3 regions of the Vagococcus sp. genome follow, and region 3 is predicted to be linked to each of the others. Evidence: predicted binding sites of a transcription regulator. Region 3 holds the regulator's gene; each other region holds the start of a gene.

What was found. The regulator LexA, encoded in region 3, represses DNA repair genes until DNA is damaged. The targets are predictions, from matches to a motif close to CNAACANNTGTTNG.
Region 1: a site for LexA is predicted at 1,930-1,943, ahead of xerS (tyrosine recombinase XerS). Genes of this name have one in related genera too.
Region 2: a site for LexA is predicted at 1,496-1,509, ahead of uvrB (excinuclease ABC subunit UvrB). Genes of this name have one in related genera too.

Annotation. Positions count from the first base shown of each region.
Region 1 is NZ_JBQEIL010000006.1:60,007-63,299, reverse strand. It holds gene ACTJFD_RS07370 (alpha/beta fold hydrolase) at 1-768, shown strand, start outside; gene xerS (tyrosine recombinase XerS) at 829-1,905, opposite strand; gene ACTJFD_RS07360 (hypothetical protein) at 2,067-2,375, shown strand; gene ACTJFD_RS07355 (YncE family protein) at 2,390-3,293, shown strand, end outside.
Region 2 is NZ_JBQEIL010000011.1:32,158-35,450, forward strand. It holds gene ACTJFD_RS10110 (LCP family glycopolymer transferase) at 1-4, shown strand, start outside; gene ACTJFD_RS10115 (C1 family peptidase) at 52-1,386, opposite strand; gene uvrB (excinuclease ABC subunit UvrB) at 1,558-3,293, shown strand, end outside.
Region 3 is NZ_JBQEIL010000004.1:122,456-125,748, reverse strand. It holds gene tkt (transketolase) at 1-1,165, opposite strand, end outside; gene ACTJFD_RS05480 (DUF896 family protein) at 1,264-1,506, opposite strand; gene lexA (transcriptional repressor LexA) at 1,654-2,274, shown strand; gene ACTJFD_RS05470 (hypothetical protein) at 2,361-2,534, shown strand; gene ACTJFD_RS05465 (M42 family metallopeptidase) at 2,602-3,293, shown strand, end outside.

The DNA.
Region 1 (3,293 bases), on a different contig from region 3:
GTCGTAATTGAAGGTAAAGGTGAAGAAACAATTATCTTATTACCAGGGCAAGGAACTGCATCTCCATATTTAGATTTTAAACCTCTAATCAAAAATTTAGCTAAAGACTATCGCGTCATTACAATTGAACCCTTCGGCTATGGTTTGAGCACTCAAACAAAACGCGAGCGGACAGTTAGTAACATCGTTGAAGAAATTCACGCCGTTGTAGAACAATTAAATATAAAAAAATATACAGTGATGGGACATTCTATTACTGGATTATATGGGGTTAATTATGCTCAAAAATATGCCGATGAAATGACAGGTTTCATTGGGATTGATTCGAGCACACCTGAACAACCGTGGCCAGGGGTAGACTTACGCTTTTTAGACTTTTTAAAACAAGCAGGTGTTTTTCGAACCATTATTAATTTAAACCCGATTAAAAGTTTGGGTACTTCTAAAGAAAATCCTGATTTTCAGCAATTAAAACTTTTAACAATGAAAAATATCAATAGTCAAAATATGAAAGAAGAATTAAAAGAATTAGATCATAGCTTTCCAGATTCAAAAGGGTTAAAATATCCTGTTAACATGCCTGTTTTATTGTTCGTTGCCCATAATGATAACACAATGAAAAATTGGTTAGAGCTCCATCAAGATCAAATTAAAAGCTTAAAATATGGCGAAGTTATTGAGTTAGAAGGTTCCCACTATTTACATCACAAACAAACCAAAAAAATATCTAAAAAAACGAAACAATTTATGACAGAAAATATCAAGTGATTAAATTTAACTAACCAAAAGAGCGTTTGAAGTCTTACTTAAACTTCAAACGCTCTTTTTTTAAAGCCACAGGTCATTGATTGCATTTCTTTGTTCTTTATCAACAATGTGAGTATAGATAGCTGTTGCAGATGTTCCCGTCTGACCTAATTGATGAGAAACCGTTAATAAGCTATTGGTATTTTTATATAGTTGAGTCCCTACTGTATGACGTAATTTATGAGGAGTTAAACGTACTTTAAAATGGGTACTATATTTAGCAACCATTTTTTCAACTGTTGACTGATCAATTCGCTTAGCAGCACCTCGATAGGTCGTTAAAAATAAAGCTTTTTCAGCATTATCTGGTTGATAAAGTATTTTCCTCGATTCGATATAGTCATTGATATAATCAATAAATAAAGAAGAGATATAACAAGTATCTTGATAACCACCTTTTCGAATAACAGAGACCTCCATATTATATAAGTCAAGGTCACTCATTTGTAAATTCACTAACTCAGATAAACGCATCCCCGTACCAAGAAATAAAGCATTGATTGCTAAATCTCTAATTTTATTCCGATTAAAAGCTGCTAATGCTTGATGACTTTTTAATAATTTTTGGTAGTCATTTTCAATAAATTTTAAAAAATTAATCGCATCATCATCGAGTAATAATTTTTTTTCGATTGCTCTAGAACGTTCCTGCAATGTCTTACCGGTTTTAACATTTTCAACTTTCATCATGACATTTTGACTAAGGTAAGGTTGTTGATTTTTATCTTCTGTTTGTTCAGCCAAATATCGAAAAAGAGAACGGAGCGCTGTTAATGTTCTCTGAATGGTCACAAAAGAACGAACACGTCCATCGTTAACAGTACCTACCTTAACTGAATGTAATAGATGTGATTTATATAAATCAAATTCTTCTTTTTTTAGTTTTTCTAAATCTATAATTTCTAATTTATGTGGGGGAGAAGAGACTAATTTTTCACGATACAACCAATCGAAAAAACGACGATACTCTTTTGAATATTCATATAATGTCACTATAGAGTAGGGGATAATGCTTTTTGATTGAACATATTCATGAACGAACCAAGGAAGAGTCGTTAATTCTTCAGTCAACCGATTATAAACACTTTGATTTCTCAAAACAACACAACCTTTCTATTAAAACGAACATAAGTTCGCTTTAATAGAGTATAATATGCCTATACCAATTTGTCAATATAGGTTTGTTTTTTTTATTTCTAATAATATGATAAACTTAAGAATGATTAGAATAAAAAATGTAAAAATTAAGGAGTGCTCTCATGACTTTTATGTTAATAAGCATTGCATTACTTGGGATCATTAGTAGTTTAGCCATTTGGACACCTGATGTTCCTTGGAATGATATCACTTATTTGTTTAGACAAAATAAAAAACAATATTTAGCTTTTAGTAATCGCTTCAGAGGGAAGTACTTACTACTCCTCGGATTAATTGCTTTATGTGTCCTTTTTATAAGTTACTTTATACCTTTTACTCTTTCTGATTCAGTAATTGGCTTGTTTTTCATCCTTTATTTAATTATTTTTAGAATTATCTTAGAAGTAAAATGGCGACAATTACAAAAATAAAAGGAGGTATACCAATGAAAAGGTTAATAAAACTTCTATTGATATGTGCTGCAACATTTATTTTAGTTAGTTGCGGTAACGATGAAGTGAAAAAGATAAAAATAAAAAATGGTACGAATATCACCCCGACACTTTACACTCTTAAAGAACAAGAAGAACATTTAGAAAATTATGACATCCTCTATAACGCAGCTAACTTTAAGAGTAGTACTGAAAAGGAAGACGGTACTTATATTTTACCTGGCCTTATTAAAACACGGACACTCGCTTTAAATAAAGAAAATAAAGTTAGTACTAGTTATTCAATGGATCCTCAAGGAATCACACTAACTGAAGACTATCTCTTATTATCTGCTTATAGCCATGATAAACAGCATAATTCGGTCATTTATGTAATGGATAGAAAAACGCATCAATTTATTAAGACAGTCGTTTTAGAAGGTAACCCACATGTTGGAGGAATAGCCTACGATTCTAAGCATCAAAATATTTGGGTTTGTTCAATTACAAAAGATAAAAAAGCTGCCGTTGCAGCCTTCACTCTGGAAGAACTAGAAGCTTATGATTTTAATAGACAGAAGCAACCGATTAAGTATAGTCAAAACATTGCGTTAGATAATATAAAACGGGCTTCTTACATCGCCTATTACGACGATAAGCTCTATATTGGGTATTTCTCTAAAGAGCATGAAGGTGGTCTGGATGAGTACGATATCGATGCAGAAGGGACCTTAATCAAAGAACTTAAGCATCGAACCTTACTAACTACAAAAGATGACTTATTACGCCCTGAATACTTCACGAAAGTAGGGCATGGTATTCAAGGGATTACCTTTTATAAAAACTGGATGCTGCTATCACAATCTTATGGTATGAGAGATTCAGAAATATTAGTTTTCGATATCAATCAAAAAGAAA
Region 2 (3,293 bases), on a different contig from region 3:
ATAAAAAAATTCTAGGATAATTTGTTATTATCCTGGAATTTTTTATTTATTTTACGCTAAAGCACCCATTGGATCCCAAGGGTCTAATAAAGTTACTTCATTTTGAGCAACAATCTCTTGTAATTCAGGTGATAGATATTTTTTATTGATGACAATTTGATAAGTGTATTCGTTTAGCCAATCATCGCTCATGACAAAATAGCCTTTTGTGCCAACTTTTTCGCCCCAGCTATTTTCTACTTTCCACTTAGTTGGTTGGCCATCAACGAGATTCACGCCAGTTAAAACCATAGCGTGAGTCATTAGACTTTCACCATAATCCAAACGTTCTGCTTTAGTCATTGAAAAATCAATATCTAAGACTTGATTGACTGCGTAAGCATTCGTAGCCATAATACCAGAATCACGAATAGAGGATTGTCCGACATCACAACCGTACCATACTGACTCGTCTGCTTTAAGTTGTGCGATTGCTAACTCTTTAAATGTTTTGATATCAACATTTAAGTGACAGACTTCTTTTCCACCAATCACATTTCCTAACATTTCAACTGTGTACAATTGATTATAAGGTTTATCAGCGGTAGGTGCGTTGATAATACTAATATATTCATCTAAATTTTGCCCAACAAACTCTTGATAGAATTTTTGAGGTGTTAAATTTTGATGAGCATGAAATTTTTCATCATTATCACGATATGAAAAATCAAATGTTTCAGGTGGAGTTCTTAAAGTCATAGAAAGCAATTGGTAAATATCACTTAGCATTTTATTTTTAGTGATTTGAATCGTTGTTTCATCGGTTTGGTCAGCAACAAGTTGACGCAAAGTAACCGCATCTTTTCTTAGTTTTTTATTTAAATAGGTATTTAGTTCACGACTCATTGAACTATTGAATGATTCCGGCATCACACTTTTAGGAACGATACCATATTTTTGGATGATAGCGACTAACATGTCCCATTGACCACCATCTTGTTGCGGTGTTTGTAATAGAAAAGCGACTTTACGACTGGTGAGTGGTTCGTTCGCTGTTTTTAAAATATTTTCATAAAAATAGTTCGCTTTTTCAAATTTATCCCAGAAGAAAGTGAAGTTTTGAGATAATTCAAAATTTTTAATATTAAATTCATGTTGGATTGAATGACGAAATGTATTGAGGGCCGCGAACATCCAACAACGTCCACTTTGTTTTTGGTTAGCTACTTTACCTGTTTCTAGGTCGATTGAAAAAACAGGTGTATTCTCAATCACTGCCGTTTGGTTTGCAGAAGCTGCTAAAATACCAGTTTTCATGACAGCATGCTGTGTATTTAAATGGTTTTGACTTGTTTTAAATTGCTCATCAAATTGTTTGATTTGTTCAAATGAAATACTTTTACTCATAGATAACAACCTTTCTAAATTTTAATGATACTCTCATTGTACTCTTTTTTTAGAAAAATTAAAGTTAAATCATAGAATTGCTATTAAAAAGCGTAATAACTTATGATGGCGAAAATATGTTCGCTATGATAAAATAAAGACATTAATCTGAGAGGGCAAGGAGTGGTACGATTGATAGAAAAAGATAATTCACGTGTCTTTGAGTTGGTATCAAAATATGAACCAGCCGGAGATCAGCCAGAAGCAATTAAACAATTAGTGAATAATATTGAAAAGCATGAAAAAGCTCAAATTTTATTAGGTGTTACAGGCTCTGGTAAGACATTTACAATGTCAAATGTGATAAAAGAAGTTAATAAGCCGACATTAATTATTGCACATAATAAAACATTAGCTGGTCAACTGTATAGTGAATTTAAAGAGTTCTTTCCCAACAATGCCGTGGAATACTTTGTTAGTTATTATGATTACTATCAACCGGAAGCTTATGTTCCGTCAAGTGATACCTATATTGAAAAAGATGCCAGTGTCAATGATGAAATAGACAAATTGCGACATTCAGCTACCAGTTCGTTACTTGAACGTAATGACGTGATTGTGGTGGCCTCTGTATCTTGTATTTACGGTTTGGGTGATCCAAAAGAATATCAAGACCAAGTGTTGTCGTTAAGAGAAGGTATGGAAATAAGTCGAGAAGAACTTTTACGTAAATTAGTCGATATTCAATTTGATCGGAATGATATTGATTTTCAACGTGGACGATTTCGTGTTCGTGGTGATGTGATTGAAATATTTCCAGCTTCAAGGGATGAGCATGCACTACGTGTTGAATTTTTTGGCGATGAAATAGACCGAATTCGAGAAGTTGAAGCTTTGACAGGAGAAGTAATTGCAGATCGTGAACATGTCGCTATATTTCCTGCAACTCACTTTGTAACGAATGATGATCAGATGGAAGATTCAATCCAAAAAATCCAAAAAGAATTGGCAGAGCGCTTAAAAGAATTAAGAGAAAACGAACAATTGTTGGAAGCGCAACGTTTAGAACAACGAACCAATTATGATATCGAAATGATGCGAGAAATGGGGTATTGTTCAGGAATTGAGAATTATTCCCGTCATATGGATGGTCGTTCTCCGGGTGACTCACCTTATACTTTAATTGATTTTTTTCCTGATGAATTTCTTATAATGGTAGATGAATCTCATGTAACCATGCCACAAATAAGAGGGATGTATAATGGCGATAAAGCACGTAAGCAGATGCTAGTTGATTATGGCTTTCGATTGCCGAGCGCTTTAGATAATCGCCCGTTACGATTGGAAGAGTTCGAAGCTCATGTTAATCAAATTCTTTATGTTTCAGCAACCCCTGGTCCTTATGAGCTTGAGCAAACCCCTGAGGTTATCGAGCAAATTATTCGTCCGACCGGATTACTTGATCCAACGATTGAAGTGAGACCAATTATGGGGCAAATTGATGATTTGGTTGGAGAAATTAATTTACGAACAGACCGCAATGAACGTGTTTTCATCACAACGTTAACCAAAAAAATGTCTGAAGATTTGACGGATTATTTTAAAGAACTTGGCTTAAAGGTGAAGTATTTACATAGTGATATTAAAACACTAGAGCGAACTGAAATTATCCGTGATTTAAGGTTAGGTGTTTTTGACGTTTTGATTGGAATTAATTTATTACGGGAAGGACTCGATGTTCCTGAAGTTTCATTAGTTGCTATTTTGGATGCGGATAAAGAAGGTTTCTTAAGAAGTGAACGTTCGCTTGTCCAATCCATTGGTCGGGCGGCTCGAAACTCAGAAGGTAAAGTCATTATGTATGCGGATAAAATGACGGATTCGATGCAACGAGCAATTAATGAAACGCAACGTCGTCGTGAAATTCA
Region 3 (3,293 bases):
TCATTGTATTGTTTGATGAAGAAAGGTCCGCTGAACCTCCCCAAAGATTTGGAACATTTGCCGCTAATGCTTGGATAGCCTCTTTACTCGTAATACGACTTGCTGAACTTTCGCCTACTTCGTATTGTGGAAGAATGCTTTCTAAATCAACCTCAATTTCACCACTAAATGCGGCCTTAAATTGAGCAGCTAATTCAGGATAGGCTACTTGATACTCATCAAATAAAGCGTTCCATTCACTTTCTGCATTTTCACCCTTCGCTACCATCGTTTCATGGAAGCGTTGCGCTACTTCTTCTGGCACGGTAAAGTCTGGATAGTCCCAACCATATACCTCTTTAGCATGCTTGATGCCTTCTGCTCCAAGAGGCGCTCCGTGAACTTTATTCGTTCCTTCATTTGGAGCTCCAAAACCAATCACTGTTTTTATTTCAATAATAGTTGGTTTGCCTGTTTCAGCTTTAGCTGTTTCAATTGCTTCAGAAATTGCTACTAAGTCATTACCATCTTTAATTAAAAGATGTTGCCAACCTGTTGCTTCGAAACGTCCTTTAACATCTTCACTAAATGACTTATCTAACGGGCCATCTAAGGAAATATCATTTGAATCATAGAGAACGATTAATTTATCTAATTTTAAATGTCCTGCTAAACTAATCGCTTCTTGAGAAATACCTTCCATCAAATCACCATCACCACATAATGCATAAGTATAGTGATCAACAATTTTAAATTTATCTTTGTTATAAGTGGCTGCAAGATGTGCTTCTGCCATCGCAAAACCGACACTCATTGCAATTCCTTGCCCTAAAGGACCAGTTGTTGCTTCAACACCATCTGTATGTCCTACTTCAGGATGTCCAGGAGTTAAACTGTTCCATTGACGGAAATTTTTCAATTCAGACATTGGTAGGTTATAACCCGCTAAATGTAGCAAGCTATATAACATACTTGAACCATGTCCTGCTGAAAGGATAAAGCGGTCACGATCAACCCAGTTAGTTCCCGTTGTTGGATTTACCTTTAAATGCTTTGTCCACAATGCATAAGCCATTGGAGCTGCGCCCATTGGTAAACCAGGGTGACCAGAATTTGCCTTTTGAATCATATCTAAACTTAACGTACGGATAGTATTAACACCTAATTGATCTGTTTTATCGAACATACAAAAGCCTCCTATTATTTAGGTTTTTTTTACCTTTATCCACATTCTAACCATTTTAATCACTTTTTGCAAGGCTTTTCATCGTAATTTTTTTCTTTTTAGCGATCGTGAATTCCTTTATCTTTCTGAATTTGTTTTAGTTTCTCTGGTGTCACGTCTGTTCCTTCTTCATCAACTACTTTCATTCCTTCTATATGATGACGCATTCCCTTTCTAAAATGAAAAAGATATTCTTCTCTTAACTTTTTTTGCTCATCCTGTTCTGCAAGTGTTAAACCTTCACTTGTCTTGGCTTTCTTGGCCAACTCATTGATGCGACTTAATTTATCATGTGATAACATTTTATTTCCTCCTTAAATTTTATCTTCCTCACTAGAATAGCCTAATCTTTTAAAAAAAACAATTGATTTACCAGGCGAACAGACGTTTGATTAATCATCAAGGTTATGCTATGATAAATAAAAAGAAACAATAAGCGAGGGAAAGCTATGACAAAAAAACAGACCTCTAGACAATTAGAGATAATAAGCTGTATTTATCAACACCTCAATGATCGAGGATATCCACCTACCGTTCGAGAAATTGGCGAGGCAGTCAACTTGTCTTCAACCTCGACTGTTCATGGTCATTTATCACGCCTAGAAAAAAAAGGGTTAATTTTAAGAGATGCAACGAAGCCTCGTGCCATCGAGTTAACGCAGGAAGCTTTAACTTTAATTGGCGTTAGACCCAAAACCATTCCGTTATTAGGAGTCGTCACTGCTGGAGAGCCTATCTTAGCTGTAGAGGATGCTTCAGACTTCTTTCCTATTCCTCCGCATCTTAAGTATGAGGAAAACAGTCTTTTCATGCTTACTATTCGAGGTGAAAGTATGATTAACGCCGGGATTTTTGATGGGGACCATGTGATTGTTAGAAAGCAAGCTTCTGCGAACAATGGAGATATCATTATCGCAATGACTAATGAAAATGAAGCGACTTGCAAACGGTTCTTCAAAGAAAAAACTTATTACCGATTACAACCTGAAAACGATACGATGGAACTTATTATTTTGGACGAAGTTAGTATTCTAGGAAAAGTAATCAGTCTTTATCGTAGTCAAATATAAAGCCATTCGTGCTTTATATTTTTTAATAAAAAAACGAACATACATTCGCAACAATCATTAATTTATTTTATTAGGAGGAATTTTTTATGCAAATGGTTAGGTTAACGGCATTACTATTAATTGTATTAACAATTGGGATTGTTTTAGGTTCTTTAGGTTGGAAGATTGCACTTGCTGTTTTAATTCCCCTTGTTTTTGTTTGGTTAATGATTTGGGATGAAAAATCTTACCTTCAAAACTATCACAAACATCCCTATTAAACTTATTCTTGCTAAAGTCTAAAAACTCCCTTACTCTTATCTTATATGAAAGTAAAGGAGTTTTTTTATGCCAACAACAATAGAGCTCATCCAAAAATTAACCAGCATCCCTTCACCAACAGGTAATACTTATGAAATCATCGAATTCATTCAAGATTTGCTAGCAGAACACAACCTGACAAGTCAACTCACGAATAAAGGAGCACTGCTCGTTAGTGTTCCCGGGAAAAATGATCACCACCACCGATTTATTACCGCCCATGTTGATACTCTTGGTGCGATGGTCAGAGCAATCAAACCAAATGGACGACTAAAAATTGATTTAATTGGCGGTTTTCGCTTTAATGCGATTGAAGGAGAATACTGTACGATTGAAACTCAATCTGGTCAAAAAATTTCCGGAACAATTTTAATGCATCAAACAAGTGTCCACGTCTATAAAGATGCTGGAACTGCGGAGAGAAATCAAGAAAACATCGAAATTCGTCTGGATGAAAAAACTAAAAATGCAGAAGAAACCAAACAACTTGGTATTCAAGTCGGTGATTTTATTAGCTTTAATCCACGAACTGAACTTACGACTAGTGGTTTTCTAAAATCTCGTCACCTTGACGATAAAGTTTCAGCTGCTATACTCTTACAATTTTTAATCCAAAATAAACAGCAAGAATTACCAGTAACGACTCATTTCTTCTTCTCAAATAATGAAGAAATTGGTTATGGAGGTAATTCAAATATTGACGACCGTGTCGTTGAATA